Regions from separate parts of the Micromonospora sp. WMMA1947 genome, predicted to be linked through region 1. Evidence: riboswitches for the same ligand, from Rfam matches in the RefSeq annotation. Region 1 holds a riboswitch; the other holds the start of a gene.
The links. A riboswitch is a leader RNA that binds a small molecule or an ion and turns the genes downstream of it on or off. The one in region 1 is predicted to bind thiamine pyrophosphate.
Positions count from the first base shown of each region.

Region 1 (7,805 bases):
GAAGCGGATCGCGCAGTGGGCGTTCATGGCGGTCGCCGTGCCGCTGGCGGCGGCCGGCGCGCGCCGGCTCAGCCACACCCTGGAGGCCCGTCGCGGCCCGTCCGGGGTGAGCCGTCTGCTGACCAAGGGCGCCGACCTGGTCCGGCCGCAGAAGGCCAAGCGTCGCCGGTTCTTCTGACCGCGACGTCCGGCCCTGATGGCCGCGGCCGGCACCCGACGTGAGCGTGACGCCCCGCATCCGGCTTTCCCGCCGGGCGCGGGGCGTTCCGCTCTACGATCGGCGCAGGGCGTGCCGCCGGGTGCGCGCCCGCCACGGGGGGTGGAGGATGCGCGATCTCCGGTACGAGATGACTGCTGCCCTGGCCGCCGCCGATCTGGTGGAGGCGACCCACCGGGACGCCGTAGCGGCACTCTGCGCCGACGTGGCGCAGCGGTGGTGCGCCGACCTCGGGCACACCCCGGCGGTCCGCTCCGGCGAGATCGGCGAACTGGCGGCAGGCGAGCCGGCCGCCGGCTGGGCGCCCGACCCGCATGCCCCGCGAGCCTGGTGACCTGTCCGGCCGGGCTCACGCCTCCACTTCGGAGCGGTCACCCGCCCATAGCGTGTGGAACGAGCCGTCCCGGTCCACCCGGTGGTAGGTGTGCGCGCCGAAGTTGTCCCGCAGGCCCTGGATCAGCGCGGCCGGCAGCCGCTGCGCCCGCAGCGCGTCGAAGTAGGCCAGCGACGAACCGAAGGCCGGGGCCGGCACGCCCGCCCGGGCCGCGTCGGCCACCACTCGTCGCCAGGCCGGAACGCCGGCGCTGACCCGCTCGGCGAACCACGGCGCGACGAGCAGCGTCGACAGGTCCGGCTCCGCGTCGTACGCCTCCCGGATCCGGTCCAGGAAACCGGCCCGGATGATGCAGCCGCCCCGCCAGATGGTGGCCGTGCCGCCCAGGTCGATGTCCCAGTCGTACTCCCGGCTGCCGGCCCGGATGTGGTCGAACCCCTGCGCGTACGCGACGATCTTGCTGGCCAGCAGCGCACGGCGCACGTCCTCGACGAACGCCTCCCGGTCGTCCACCTGCCACTTGTCGCCCGCGTCCGCGAACACCCGGCGGGCGGCCTCGCGCTGGTCGGCGTGGCCGGACAGCGACCGGGCGAACGTGGCCTCGGCGATACCGGTGATCGGGATGCCCAGGTCGAGCGCGCTCTGCACGGTCCAGCGGCCGGTGCCCTTCTGCTCGGCCTGGTCGAGCACCACGTCCACGAACGCCTGGCCGGTGGCCGCGTCGGTGTGGCCGAGCACGTCGGCGGTGATCTCGATGAGGAACGACCCCAGCTCGCCGCCGTTCCACTCCCGGAAGATCTCCGCGATCTCCGCCGGGCTCGCCGACAGACCGGCCCGCAACAGGTCGTACGCCTCGGCGATGAGCTGCATGTCGGCGTACTCGATGCCGTTGTGCACCATCTTCACGAAGTGGCCCGCGCCGTCCGGCCCGATGTGCCGGCAGCAGGGCTCACCGTCCACCTGCGCGGCGATCTTCTCGAAGATCGGCCCCAGCTTCTGGTAGGACTCCGCCGACCCGCCGGGCATGATGCTCGGGCCGAGCAGTGCGCCCTCCTCGCCGCCGGACACGCCGGTGCCGACGAAGTGCAGGCCGTGCTCGCGCAGCGCCTCCTCCCGGCGGCGGGTGTCGGCGAAGTGCGCGTTGCCGCAGTCGACGACGATGTCGCCCTCCTCCAGCAGCGGGACCAGTTCGTCGATCACCGCGTCGGTGGGCGCGCCGGCCTTCACCATCACGATCACCGCGCGGGGCCGCTCGAGCGAGCCGACGAAGTCCGCGAGGGACTCCGACGGCACGAACGTGCCCTCGTCGCCGTGCTCCGCGACGAGGCTGCGGGTACGTTCCGGCGACCGGTTGTGCACCGCCACGGCGAAGCCGTTGCGGGCCAGGTTCCGGGCCAGGTTGCGGCCCATCACCGCCAGACCGGTGACTCCGATCTGCGCCGTCGCCTGCTCTGCCATGCGTACCGCCACCTCTCGTTCGTGCTGCCGTGCTGCGACCGTATCGCGGTCGTCGGGGCAGTGGGCGGGGACGTCGACAGGGCGTGACCGGTGGGTGGCCGTGCGTCCGCGGCGCGTTCGCGCCTCGCCTCCCGGTGGTCCTTCTCCGTAATTCGGGTGCGGGAGGTCCGGGCGGCGGGATAGCGTTGCCGCATGCGTAAGTGACGCCTCACCTCCGAGCCCGGTCCACCGCCGAAGTGCCGTGGACCCGTCCTGCTCCGGGCGTCCGCATCCCTTCCCCGCTGCCGTCGGTCGCGGTGTCTGTCGTGATCGGTTCGCACCGGAGCCCCCGCTCGGCGCGTCCCGGTCGGCGCGCCCGCACGACAGGAGGCCCGCGAATGCCCGCGAAGCGCAATCCGAAGAAGTCCCGCAAGCAGTCCGCGCCGCAGGTGACCCCGCCGAAGCTCGACACGCTCACCGTGGCGCCGCCCGCCGTGGTGCTCCCCACCGAGCCGGCGACGCCCACCGTGTCGCCCTCGGAGTCTCCGGAGTCCCCGGTCCTGCCCGGCGCATCCGCGACGCCGCCGAGATCGGGCCCACCGGCAGGGCGGCAGGCCCGGTTCACCGGACGTAGCCAGCGCGCCGGCCAGACCCGGTTCTACGCCTTCCGCCGCAGCTGACCGACAGCCCCGCCCGAGCGTCCCCGAAGATCTTGGAAGATTCCGGCCCCCATAGGGGCCATTCCCTACCAAGATCTCACCCGGCCCTGGTTGATCATGAAGTTGGCGGCGACAAAACGGGCAACCCGTGCCGTCAACTTCATGATCAACGGAACGGGGCGGGGGTGGGGGGAGGGGGTCAGCCGATCAAGGGGCGGAAGGTGCCCAGGGCGATGCTTGTCGCCAAGGCGGCGCCTGCCAGCAGGGCGGCGCCTGCGACGAGCAGGGCATCGGCGCCGGTGAAGCGCTGGGGACGGGCCACTGTGCGCGGGGTGCCGGCGTCGAAGCCCCGGGCGTCCATCGCCACCGCCAGCCGGGTACCCCGCCGGATCGCGCCCACCAACAGCGTGAACGCGGTGGACGCGAAAAGCCGCAACCTGGCCACCGGGTTGCGGCCCGCGTCCACGCCGCGGGCCCGGCGGGCCATGCTGATCATCCGCCACTCCTGTTCCAGCAGCGGCACCATCCGGAACGCGGCGAGCGCCCCGATGGCGAACCGGGCGGGCGTCCTCGCGTTCTGGATCAACGCGTCGGCCAGGTCCGTCGGGTCGGTGGTGGCGAACACGACGATGCCGGGCAGCGCCACCGCGAACATGCGCAGCACCAGCCCGAGCGCGGTCATCAGCACGCCCTGGGTGACCAGGATCGGTCCGGCCTGGAGCAGCACCGGGCCGGAGCGGTCGGCCGCGAACAGCACGAGTGTGACCAGGATGCCGACGGCGCCGGCGAGCAGCGGCCAGGCCCGGCGGGCCAGCACCCGGTAGCGGACGCCGAACAGCGGCAGCACCGCGAGTTCGACGGCGATGGCGAGGGCCGGGGCCACCGGATCGAGCGTCGCCACCAGGATGAGCGTGAAGACCACCGCGGCGGCCAGCTTCGCCACCGGGTTGCGCCGGGCCAGCGGCGCGCCGGGCGCGGCGACCGGTTCGAGGTTGATCACGGGAGCACCGCGGCGGACGGGCGGTGCAGGGCGAGCGTCCGGTCGGCGAGCGCGGCGACGAAGTCCTCGTCGTGGGTCACCGTGACCACGCCGTGCCCGGCGTCGCGCAGCTCGGCGAGCAGGTCGACCAGCTCCAGCCACGTCCGCCGGTCCTGGCCGAACGTGGGCTCGTCGCAGATCAGCAGGCGGGGCGCGGTGGCCAGCGCCGTCGCCACGCTCAGCCGCCGCGCCTCGCCACCCGAGAGGGTGTACGGGTTGGCGCCCGCCAGCCGGTCCAGCCGCAACCGCTGCAACAGCTCGTCCACGGTGGCGGTGACCGCCGGCTCGGCCCGGCCGATGCGGCGCGGGCCGAGCGCCAGCTCGTCGCGGACCGTGGCGGTGACGAACTGGTGCTCCGGGTCCTGGAACACCGAACCGATCCGGCGGACCAGAGCGGGTGCCCGCCAGCGGTGCGGGGGAGTGCGCGCGTCCCGCCCGGCGAGTTCGGCGGACGCGGTGACGGCCCCCGCTCCGGGTTTCAGCAGGCCGCCCAGGAGCAGCGCCAGTGTGGACTTGCCGGCCCCGTTGGGGCCGAGGACGGCGAGCGCCTCGCCGGCGCGTACCCGAAGATCGGTGGGGTTCAGCCGGGGCGGGAGGCCGAGCCGCTCCGCGGTGAGCAGCACGTCGCCGGGCGGCGTGGTGGCGTGCCGGGGTGGCGCGACGTGGCCGGGTACCCAGACCCCGGCGGCGGCCAGCGCGTCGCCGTGCGCGGCGAAGACCGCCTCGGGCGGCCCGTCGGCGCGGACGCCGCCGCCGGGTTCCAGCACCACGACGCGGTCGACCAGCGGCAGCGCCTCGGTGACCCGGTGCTCGACCAGGATCATCGTGGTGTCCGGGTCGAGCGCGTTCGCGACGGCCCGGCGGATCAGGCCGGCGCCGGCCGGGTCGAGGTTGGCGGTGGGCTCGTCGAGCAGCAGCAGTCCGGGGCGCAGCGCGAGCGTGCCGGCCAGGGCCAGCCGCTGCTGCTCCCCGCCGCTGAGCGCGGCGGTCGGGCGGTCCCGGGGGTACGGGAAGCCGACCCGGTGCAGCGCCTCGTCGACGCGGGACCAGATCTCGCCGGCCGGTACGCCCCGGTTCTCCAGCCCGAACGCCACGTCGTCGCCGGAGCGGGCCATGACGAGCTGGGTCTGCGGGTCCTGGAACAGGATGCCAACGCGCTCACGCGCCTTGCGCGGGTCCAGCCCGTCGATCTCGACGGTGCCCTCCTGCTCGCCGGAGTCCTCCGGCAGCAGCCCGGCCAGCGCCGCCAGCAACGTGCTCTTACCGGCCCCGGAGGGCCCGAGCAGTAGCACCCGCTCGCCGCTCTCCACACGCAGATCCACTCCGCGCAGAGCCCAGCGCTTGCGTCCTCCGTGCCGCCACCCGAACCCCCGCAGCACCACAGCGCTCACCGCCCACCACCCCCTCTCCCGGCCCAGCCTGCGTGATCAAGGAGTTCGCGTCCGGAGAACCGTGCCCGGCGGACGCAAACTCCTTGATCACCGGGCGGAAGTGGGGAGAGGGCTAGACCAGGGCGCGGTCGCGACCGGCGGGGAAGCGGTCCAGCACGCCGGTGTTCGCCAGCGCGCGGGTGAGGACGTGCGCGCCCAGACCGGCGACGATAGTGGCGCTGACGATAGTGATCAGCGCGTACGGGAGGCGGTAGGAGGCGAAGTCGTACGCCTTGTTCCAGTAGACGAAGTCGAAGATCGCAGCACCGAGGCCGGTCAGCGCACCGGCCAGCACCGCCACCGGCAGGCGGAACGAGCGGTACCGGAACGCGGCGAAGGCCAGCTCGGCGCCGATGCCCTGCATCAGGCCCTGGAGGATCACGATGCTCGCCCACTGGCTGCCCAGCAGGGCGGAGATGATCGCGGCCACCGTCTCGCAGTACAGCGCGGCGCCCGGCTTGCGGATGATCAGGCCGGCGAGCACCGCCGGGATCAGCCACACGCCGTAGAGCACTGCCTGCGCCGGCGGGAAGAACGCGAACGCCGCGTCGGTGGCGCTCCAGAGCAGGCCCCAGGCCCAGAAGACGACGCCGAAGGCGACGGCGATGACCGAGGCGACGACGATGTCGACGGTACGCCAGCGGTTGCTGTCGGTACGGTTCACGATTGGCTCCCAGTTCGTCGAGGTGAACCAGGAGAAGACGCACGCCGCGCCCGGTGGTCACCGGACGGCGACGCGGCTGGAGGTCGACCGAACTCCCTGCGCTGGCATTACCCAGATCAGGTTCGAGGGTCTGCGGGCACCGGCCCGCACTCTCAGCGCTGCGCGCTCCCCTGTCGGATGTGAAGTTGTCTCGTCGCAGACGCTAGCACCGACCACGGCCCGGGGCCCAGCAGGGCGAGTGTCGGTATGGTGGCGATCATGCTGGTGGATGCGCGGGGACTGACGTTCGAGGTACGCGCCGGCGGTCCCGAGGGCGGCGACCCGGTCCTGCTGCTGCACGGCTTCCCGCAGCACTCGGGCGAGTGGGACGCGGTCACGCCCGCGCTGCACGCCGCCGGGCTGCGCACGTACGCGCTCGACCAGCGCGGCTACTCGCCCGGCGCGCGTCCGGCCGACATCGGGGCGTACCGGATTCCGGAGCTGGTGGCCGACGCGGCGGCCGTGCTCGACGCGCTCGGGGTGACCCGCGCCCACGTGGTCGGCCACGACTGGGGCGCCATCGTGGCGTGGGGCCTGGCGGCGGCGCACCCGGACCGGGTGCGGACGCTGACCGCGGTGTCGGTGCCGCATCCGGCGGCGATGGGCCACGCGCTCGCCACCGACCCCCGGCAGAAGGTCAAGTCCGCCTACATCGCGTTGTTCCGCAAGCCCGGTACGGCGGAGAAGGTGCTGCTGGCGTGGAACGGCGCCACGCTGCGCAAGCTGCTGAGCGGCGTGGGCGACGCCGGTACGGTGGCGCGCTACGCCGAGCCGATGCGCGAGCCGGGCGCCTTGACGGCGGCGCTGAACTGGTATCGCGCGATGACCGGTGCGGACATGAAGGCGGTCGCCCCGGTCGGGGTGCCCACCACGTTCGTGTGGAGCGACAAGGACGTGGCGATCGGCCGGACGGCCGCGCAGGCGTGCGCCGCGCGCGTCACCGGTGACTACCGGTTCGTGACGCTGTCCGGCGTCAGCCACTGGATTCCGGACGAGGCGCCCGGCCCGCTGGCCGAGGCGATCCTCGCCCGTTGCACAGGAACGGAGGAGGCATGACGGTGAGCGCCGACGCGTACCTGGCGGTGGTGACCGAGACGATCGGCCGGGTGGCCGCCGCGCAGCGGCAGAACGTGGCCGACGCGGCCGACCTGATCGCGGCCGCGCTGCGCGCCGACGGTGTGGTGCACGCGTTCGGCACCGGGCACTCCGAGGCGCTGGCCATGGAGATCGCCGGGCGGGCCGGCGGCCTGGTGCCCACCAACCGGATCGCGTTGCGGGACCTGGTGCTGATCGGCGGCGACCCGGCCGACGTGCTCGGCCCGAAGCTGGAACGCGATCCGGCCGTGGCGCACCGCCTCTACGAGCTGGCGCCGATCCGGCCGCAGGACGTGTTCGTGCTGGCCTCGAACTCGGGCGTGAACGGGGCGATGGTCGAGTTCGCGTCCATCGTGAAGGAACGCGGGCACGGCCTGGTGGCGATCACCTCGGCGCAGCACTCGGCCCGGATGACCTCGCGGCACCCGTCCGGCCGCAAGCTCGCCGACTTCGCCGACGTGGTGCTGGACAACGGAGCCCCGTACGGCGACGCGACGTTGCCGCTTCCGGGTGGCGGCGCGGTCGGCGCGGTCTCCTCGATCACCGCGGCGCTGCTCGCGCAGCAGATCGTCACCGAGGTGGTGGCCCGGCTGGTCGCGGCGGGGCAGCGCCCGCCGGTCTACCTGTCCGCGAACATCACCGGCGGCGACGAGCACAACGCCGAGCTGGAGGCACGGTACGCGGGCCGGATCCGCAGGGGTTCCTGAACCGGTTTCGTGATCGCCCGTACGGGGCACAGGCGGTGCTGCCGGTGGGCGTTCACCCGCCGGCCGTGCCGTCTCCCGGGGAGGTCCGCGAGTGTCCAAGGAATCCGAGAAGCAGCGCTGGCAGCGCAACTTCGCCGATCTGTTGCAGGAGCTGCGGGTCGCGCAGACAGGCGTGCAGATCCTC
Region 1 is NZ_CP114909.1:3,394,564-3,402,368, forward strand. It holds gene O7604_RS16305 (hypothetical protein) at 1-178, shown strand, start outside; gene O7604_RS16310 (thioredoxin reductase) at 327-551, shown strand; gene gndA (NADP-dependent phosphogluconate dehydrogenase) at 567-2,009, opposite strand; gene O7604_RS16320 (hypothetical protein) at 2,387-2,668, shown strand; gene O7604_RS16325 (energy-coupling factor transporter transmembrane component T) at 2,847-3,647, opposite strand; gene O7604_RS16330 (ABC transporter ATP-binding protein) at 3,644-5,077, opposite strand; gene O7604_RS16335 (ECF transporter S component) at 5,190-5,780, opposite strand; TPP riboswitch at 5,856-5,962, opposite strand; gene O7604_RS16340 (alpha/beta hydrolase) at 6,039-6,875, shown strand; gene O7604_RS16345 (SIS domain-containing protein) at 6,872-7,621, shown strand; gene O7604_RS16350 (DUF6328 family protein) at 7,713-7,805, shown strand, end outside.

Region 2 (7,805 bases), 710 kb from region 1:
CCGCGCTCCCGGTCGGTGACGGTGCGGACCACCTCGGCGACGGTGACGCCGTCGGGCAGCGTCCGGCCCGTGCCGTTGACGATCAGTTCCACGTGCGCTCCTTCCCGAAGCGATCCGGGGTGAAGGGGGCGAGCGCGGAATCCGGCTCGCCGGTGACGATCAGCTCGGTGACCAGGTCGGCGGTGACCGGGGTGAGCACGATGCCGTGCCGGTGGTGCCCGGTCGCCGCGGCCACGCCCGGCCGCCCCGGCAGCGGCCCGATGATCGGCGCGTTGTCCGGCGTACCGGGGCGCAGCCCCGCGACGGCCTCCACCAGCTCGTACTCGACCAGTTCCGGCACCAGCTCCGCGGCGGCGCGCAGCAGCGTCAGCACGCCACCGGCGGTGACAGCGGTGTCCGCGCGCTCCTCGACCGTCGCCCCGACCACGACCTCACCGCTGTCCCGGGGCACCAGGTAGACCGACTCGCTGTCCGCGTACCCCCGGATCACGTGCCGGAAGCCCGGCGGACCGTCACCGGGTGCGCGCAGCCGCAGCACCTGGCCCTTGACCGGCCGGACCGGCAGGCCGGTCAGCGCCGCCGCGCCGCAGCCCGCCGCGACCACCGTGACCCGCGCGTCCACCTCGGACAACGCGCCGACGCGGGCCGGACGCAGCTCCACACCGGCGCGTTCGGCGGCCGTGCGCAACGCGACGACCAGCCGCCGCGGATCGACCTGGTGGTCACCGGGCGCGACAGCGCCGCCGCGCACGCGCGGCGCCAGCGCCGGCTCGCGACCGCGCAGCTCCGAGGGACGCAACGGCGTGATCGGCAGTCCCAACCCCTGCTGGTACGACCACAGCCGCCTCGCCTCGGCCAGGTCGTCGGCGGTGAGCCCGACGACGAGCGTGCCCTCGGTGGAGTAGCCGATGTCGACGCCGCTCGCCTCGGTCAGCTCAGCCGCGAAGCCGGGCCAGCGGGCGGCGGACTCGACGAGAAGCGCGGTGAGTTCGTGCTCACCGAAGTACGCCTCGGCGACCGGCGACAGCATCCCGGCGGCCACCGACGAGGCGCCCGACCCGGGCCGGTCGTCGTGCACCACCACGCGCAGTCCGCGCTGCGCGCACCGCCACGCGATCGCCCACCCGATCGGCCCGCCCCCCACCACCGCCACCTCGGTAAGGAAGGGCCCCCTGTTAACGCCTCCGGTAGAGGAAGGGTCCCTTGTTAACACGTCAGCGCCCGCATCAGCTCGGCGGTGGCGTGCGCCGGATCGACGGCCGCGCTGAGCGCGCCGACCACCGCCACCCCGTACGCACCGGCCGCCCGCAACGCCGGCACGGTCGCGGCGGTCACCCCGCCGATCGCGATCACCGGCACGGACACCGCCTCGGCGACCGCGCGTATCCCCTCGGGGCCGATCGGTCCCGGCAGGCCGGACTTGGTGGTGGTGACGTGGCACGGGCCCACGCCCAGGTAGGTGGCCCCGGCGTCCACTGCGGCACGGGCGGTCACCGGCTCGCGGGCCGTCGCGCCGAGCACGGCGTCCGGGCCGAGCACGCGGCGCGCGGCGGGCACCGGCAGGTCGTCGGCGCCGACATGGCCCCCGGCCGCGCCCACCGCGAGCGCCACGTGCAACCGGTCGTTGACCAGGCACCGCGCCCCATACGCCCGGCAGGCGTCGACCACCAGCCGGGCCAGCTCGTACGCCTCCCGGTCGGTCGCGTCGTCCTCCACGCGCACCTGCACGACGAGGTCGGCGCCGGCTACCGGCAGGGCGGCGCGCAGCACGGCGAGCGGGTCACGCCCCGGCCGGGTGTCGGTGATGAGATGCAGTCGTCCCAGGGACAGCACGGCAACGCTCCTCCCTGCGCCGGCATTACCCGGATCAGGTTCGACGGTCGGGGGCTCCCAGCCCCCCTCTCAGCCCGGTCCGCACCGGGCTCCCGTGGGTCACTTGCGGCCTACCGTACGACGCCTCCCGCCCGTACGGAAGCCCGGGAGAGGTTTTTCCCAGGAACCAGCCGTCCGGCGGATCGGGGCAGTGGGTGACCGTCTCGTCACGACACGCTGCTGGGATGTCCGTTCCCGCCCGTGTCCCGCGCCGCCTGGCGACCCTGCCGTTCCGGGGCGGCCGCGCCGTGTCCGAAGGGCTGCTCACCTGGACGATGCTGCGCGGGCCGACGTGGATCCGCCTGCTCCCGGACGTGTACGTGCATCGGGACGGACACCGCGCCGACGACCACCGGATGTGGTGCGAGGCGGTGGCGTTGCGCCTGCCGCCGGTTGCCGTGCTGGCAGGAAGCAGCGCCGCCTGGTTGTTCGGCGCGGACGTGCTCCCCCGCGACGCGCCGGTCACCGTGCTGCTGCCGACCGCTGCTCGACTACGACCGCACCCACGGTTGCGGGTGGTCCGGTCGCCCCTGCCGGAGCGGGACCGCACCTTCTTCGGCGGGCTGCCGGTCACCACCCCGCTACGTACCGCGTTCGACCTGGGCCGGCAGGGCTCACTCGCCGAGGCGCTGGTCGCCGTCGACGCGCTGCTGCGTCGCCGGGTCGTGAAGCTGCCCGCACTGCGGGCCTACGCCGCCGACCGGTCGGGTTGGCCGGGCGCTCCGCTGCTGCGCGAGGTACTGGCGATGGCCGAGCCGTTGAGCGAGTCTCCGATGGAGACGCGACTGCGGCTGCTCCTCCTCGACGCCGGTCTCGGCCCGCTCACTGCCCAGCACGAGGTGCGCGCCGGCGGACGCTTCGTGGCCCGGGTGGACCTGGCCTGGCCGGCTCTCCGCCTCGCGGTCGAGTACGACGGCGACCACCACCGGGAACGGGCTCACTTCCGGCGGGACGTGGCGCGACTGAACGCGCTCCGCGCGGCCGGGTGGGTCGTGCTCCGGTTCACCGCCGACGACGTGCTGCGCCGTCCCGACGCCACAGTCGCCCTGGTACGCCAGGCCCTGGCCGAACGTCGCGCCACCGCAGCAAACCACTGACCCGCACCCCGCCGCCCGCCGCGCCCGCGCCCGCGCCCGCGCCCGCCGCACCCTGCCACGCCTCTGGTCCGCACCCCCGCCGCGCCCGCAGCCCGCAGCCCGCAGCCCGCAGCCCGCAGCCCGCAGCCCGCAGCCCGCAGCCCGCAGCTACGAGTCTCGCCCCGCCGCGCGCCGGCCCGGCCACCGCCACCCGGCGCCTGACCCGTGGTGCCTGACCTGGCCGAGCCGAGCCAGGCTGGGCCGAGCCGAGCCGAGCCGGGCCGAGCCGAGCCGAGCCGAGCCGAGCCGGGCCGCCCGAGACACCACGGGCGTCAGGAGGCCGCCGCAGACACCTATGGCGTTCCACTCGCGACTGAATCTGGCGACGAGTGGAACGCCATGGGTGTCTCAAGGCCCTTTTGACACCCATACCGTTCCAGCCATCGTGAGCGCTGCCTGCGAGTGGAACGCCATGGGTGCCTCCGCGCGCGGGCGGGGCCCGGTGGGCGCACCCCGCCGCGCGGAGCAAGCCCCGACGGTTGCACGCCGACGAGCGGGCGCACCTGCGATGGCGGGCGGACCGAACACCTGTGGACCGAAGGCGCGGACGGACACCACGCGCGGACGGGCCGCGCGGACGGGCCGATCGAGCGAGCTGGCCCCACGCACGGGCAGGCCCGACGCACGGGCGGGACGCACGGGCGGGACCCAAGCGCGAGCGGACCAACGCGCGGACAGGATGCACGGGCGGGATCCGACGCGCGGGCGGACCGAACGCGAGCGCACGGGCGGACCTAAGCGCGGGCGGACCCAACGCGCGGGCACACGGGCGGACCTAAGCGCGGGCGGGCCCAACGCACGGACCGGACGCACGGGCGGACGGACCCGAGCGCGAGCGGACCCAACGCGCGGACCGGACGCACGGGCGGGGCCCGAGCGCGAGCGGACCCAACGCTCGGGCACACGGGCGGACCCGACGCGCGGGCGGGCGCGTCGGCACCGGCGGGGACGGTCAGAGGATGGCGTCCAAGGCGTCCAGGTCCTCGTCGCTGGGCTGCCACGTCCCCGCTTCGGCGTTCGCCTTCACCTGCTCGGCAGTGGTCGCGCCGGCGATCACGGACGTCACGGCGGGACGGGCCGCCAGGCCGCCGATGGCCACCTGGAGCATGCTGATCCCGCGCTCTGCCGCGTACGCCTCGATCGCCTCGATGACGTCCCAGCGCGCGGCAGCCAGCCGCTCGGCGTACCGGCCGCCACCGGCGAGGCGGCTGCCCTCCGGGGGTGCCTCGCCGCGCTTGTACTTGCCGGTGAGCAGCCCGTTGGCGAGCGGGAAGAACGGCAGCATGCCGAGGCCGAACCGCTCGCAGGCCGGGATCACCTCGTCCTCCACCCCGCGCTCCACCAGCGAGTAGTGGTTCTGCGCGGAGATGAACCGGGTACGGCCCTGCGACGACGCGGTCCAGTCGGCGTCGGCGATCTGCCACCCGGCGAAGTTGGAGTTGCCCAGGTAGCGCACCTTGCCGGCGGTCACCAGGTCGTCCAGCGCGGCGAGCGTCTCGTCGATCGGGGTGCCCGGGTCGGGCTCGTGCATCTGGTACAGGTCGATGTGGTCGGTGCCGAGCCGGCGCAGCGACGCCTCGACGGCGCGGGCGATGTAGCGGCGGGCGCCCCGGGCGCCGTGGTCGGGCCCGTTCGCGCCGTGCATGTCCATGCCGAACTTGGTGGCCACCACCACGTCGTCGCGGCGGCCCTTGAGCGCCTGGCCGAGCAGTTCCTCGGAGGCGCCCTGCGGCTCGCCGTAGATGTCGGCGGTGTCGAAGAAGTTGATCCCGGCGTCGAGCGCGGCGTCCACCACCGCGCGGGTGCCGTCGAGGTCGAGTTTGCGGCCGAAGTTGTTGCAGCCGATACCGACCACGGACACCACGAGCCCGGAGTCGCCCAGCCGGCGATAGGTCATCTCACTCACGAGATCCACCCTATGCCCGCTGCCCGGGGGTCACCCGGGCAGCGGGAGCACCTCGGCGGCCAGCGTCCGGGCAGCGGCGATCGTCGCCGCCAGCTCGGACGGGGTACGCCCCACCGCGCCCAGCAGTGCCTGCGCCCGCCCGGCGAAGTGCGGCGGCGCACCCGGCAGACGCCCGGCGGAGGCGATCATGCCCTTCTCGTTGACAAGCCACCGTCCGGCCCGGCCGTGCAGCGCGTGGACCAGCACCCCGACCACCCGGAACAGGCAGCCGGCCACATAGCCGGCGTCGCCCCCGGCCGTGCCCTTCGCGGCGCCGTCGAGCAGCAGCCCGGTCTCCCAGCCGGCCGCGACCAGCGCGGCGCCGAGCGCGGGCGGGTAGTCGACGGTCTCGGCCCGCAGCGCGGTCAGCTCGCCGGTCGGGTCGCCGAGCACCCGTCCGAGCGCCACCTCCCCGGCGTACGCGTGCGAGTAGAAGCCGAGCGGGTGCCCGGCCTGCACCTCGACCGTGTAGCGGCCGGCCCGGCAGTCCGCCCAGACCCGGTGCACGCGGTCCAGGTCGCGGTAGATCCAGTCCACCGCGACCCCGCCGACGCGCAGCCAGCCGCCCCCGTCGACCCACGGTCCCCAGCCGCCCGGGACGGTGAGGTCCACCGGCCCGTCGGCGATCGAGGCGGCCACCGCGCGCAGCCCGGCCAGGTCCGGCGTACCCCGGTAGTAGAGGCCCAGGTCCCAGTCGGAGTCGGGCCGGTGGTCGCCGCGGGCGCGGCTGCCGCCGAGCGCCACCGCGACCACGCCGTCCACCGCGCACAGCCGGTCGGCCAGGTCCCGGTCGATCACCCGACGTCCCAGACCGGCTCCGGCGTCTCCACCACGTCGCCGTCGCCGCGGAACAACACGAACCGGTCGAAGGTACGGGTGAACCACCTGTCGTGGGTGACAGCGACCACCGTCCCCTCGAACGCGGTCAGCCCGGCTTCCAGCGCCTCGGCGGAGGCCAGGTCGAGGTTGTCGGTGGGCTCGTCGAGCAGCAGCAGGGTCGCCCCGGACAGCTCCAGCAGCAGCACCAGGAACCGGGCCTGCTGCCCGCCGGAGAGCGTGCCGAACCGCTGGTCGCCCTGACCGGCCAGCTCGTACCGGGACAGCGCCGCCATGGCCGCGTGCCGGTCCATGCCGGCGCGGTGGTCGTCGCCGCGCCACAGCACCTCGACGAGTGTCTTGGCCATCAGTTCCGGCCGGTCGTGGGTCTGCGAGAAGTGCCCGGGTCGCACGCGTGCGCCGAGCCGGACCACGCCACCGTGGGCGACAGGTGCGAGCGCGCCGGCGCCGTCGACGGGGGTGTTGCCCGGCTCCGGGTCGGTGCCGCCCCGGGCCAGCAGGCGCAGGAAGTGCGACTTGCCGGTGCCGTTCGCGCCGAGCACCGCGACCCGGTCGCCGTACCAGAGTTCCAGGTCGAACGGATACGTCAGGCCGTCGAGCTCCAGCTGCTCGGCGATGACCGCGCGCTTGCCGGTCCGCCCGCCGGTCAGGCGCATCCGGATGTCCTGATCTTTCGGGGGTACGGGCGGCGGCCCGGCCTCCTCGAACTTGCGCAACCGGGTCTGCGCGGCCTGATAGCGGGAGGCCATCCCGTCGTTGTACGCGGCCTTCTGCTTGTACATCAGCATCAGCTCACGCAGCTTCTGGTGCTCCTCGTCCCAGCGTTTGCGCAGCTCGTCGAGGCGGGCGTGGCGGGCCACCCGGGCTTCGTGCCAGCTCGCGAAGCCGCCCGGGTGCACCCAGGCGCTGCCGCCCTCCACCGCGACGACCCGGTCGGCGGTCTGCGCCAGCAGTTCCCGGTCGTGCGAGACGTACAGCACGGACTTGCCCGACTCGCGCAGCCGCGCCTCCAGCCAGCGCTTGCCCGGTACGTCGAGGAAGTTGTCCGGCTCGTCGAGCAGCAGCACCTCGTCCGGGCCGCGCAGCAGCAGTTCCAGCGCGAAACGCTTCTGCTGGCCGCCCGACAGCGTGCGCACCGGCCGTTCCCGGGCGCTGTCCCACGGCAGGTCGAGCACGATGGTGGCGACGGTGTCGAAGAGGACCTCCGCGTCGTACCCGCCGGTCTCGCCCCAGGCGGCGAGCGCCTCGGCGTACGCGAGCTGGGTCTTCGCGGCGGCGGAGCTGTACTTGCCGCGGACCTCGGCCGCCCGCATGGCCGCCTCGGTCTCGGCGAGCCGCCGCCCGGCGTCGCGCAGCGCCGGCGGCGCCAGCGACAGGGCGAGGTCGGCGAGCGTGGACTCGTCTCCGATCATGCCGATGAACTGCCGCATCACGCCCAGCCCACCGGAGCGGGCGATCGCGCCGGTCTTCACCGGCAGGTCACCGGCGACCATCCGCAGCAGCGTGGTCTTGCCGGCGCCGTTCGGGCCGACCAGCGCCACCTTGGCACCCTCGCCGACCCGGAACGACACGTCGCTGAACAGCTCACGCCCGTCCGGGAGGATGTGCCCGACTCCTGCCACGTCCACGTATCCCACGCGGGCATCCTGCCCGAGCCGGGTCGGTGGACGACACCGGATTACCGGGTGACCCGCAGCACCCGGTAGCCCTTCTGGCTGGCGTGCCGCTCGACGGACCAGCCCTGCTCGACCAGCCAGCGGTGCAGCGAGTCGCCGCCGAGGTGCCGGGCGACGACGAGCCAGGCCACGCCGTCCGGGGCGAGCCGGGGCAGCCAGCGCAGCAGCAGGCCGTGCAGTTCCGCCTTGCCGATGTGGATCGGCGGGTTGGACCAGATCTGGGTGAAGGTGACGTCGTCCGGCAGGTCGTCGGGCGCGACGGCGCGGACCCGGTCGGCGGCGCCGACCCTTGCCGCGTTGGCGGTGGTGAGGGCGCGGGCGCGCTCGTTGACGTCCACG
Region 2 is NZ_CP114909.1:2,684,336-2,692,140, reverse strand. It holds gene thiS (sulfur carrier protein ThiS) at 1-92, opposite strand, end outside; gene thiO (glycine oxidase ThiO) at 83-1,213, opposite strand; gene thiE (thiamine phosphate synthase) at 1,207-1,833, opposite strand; TPP riboswitch at 1,828-1,939, opposite strand; gene O7604_RS13020 (DUF559 domain-containing protein) at 2,058-2,969, shown strand; gene O7604_RS13015 (aldo/keto reductase) at 3,961-4,923, opposite strand; gene O7604_RS13010 (nucleotidyltransferase domain-containing protein) at 4,945-5,751, opposite strand; gene O7604_RS13005 (ATP-binding cassette domain-containing protein) at 5,748-7,427, opposite strand; gene O7604_RS13000 (methyltransferase) at 7,469-7,805, opposite strand, start outside.
Region 2: another riboswitch for thiamine pyrophosphate. It lies ahead of thiE (thiamine phosphate synthase); the one in region 1 lies ahead of O7604_RS16335 (ECF transporter S component).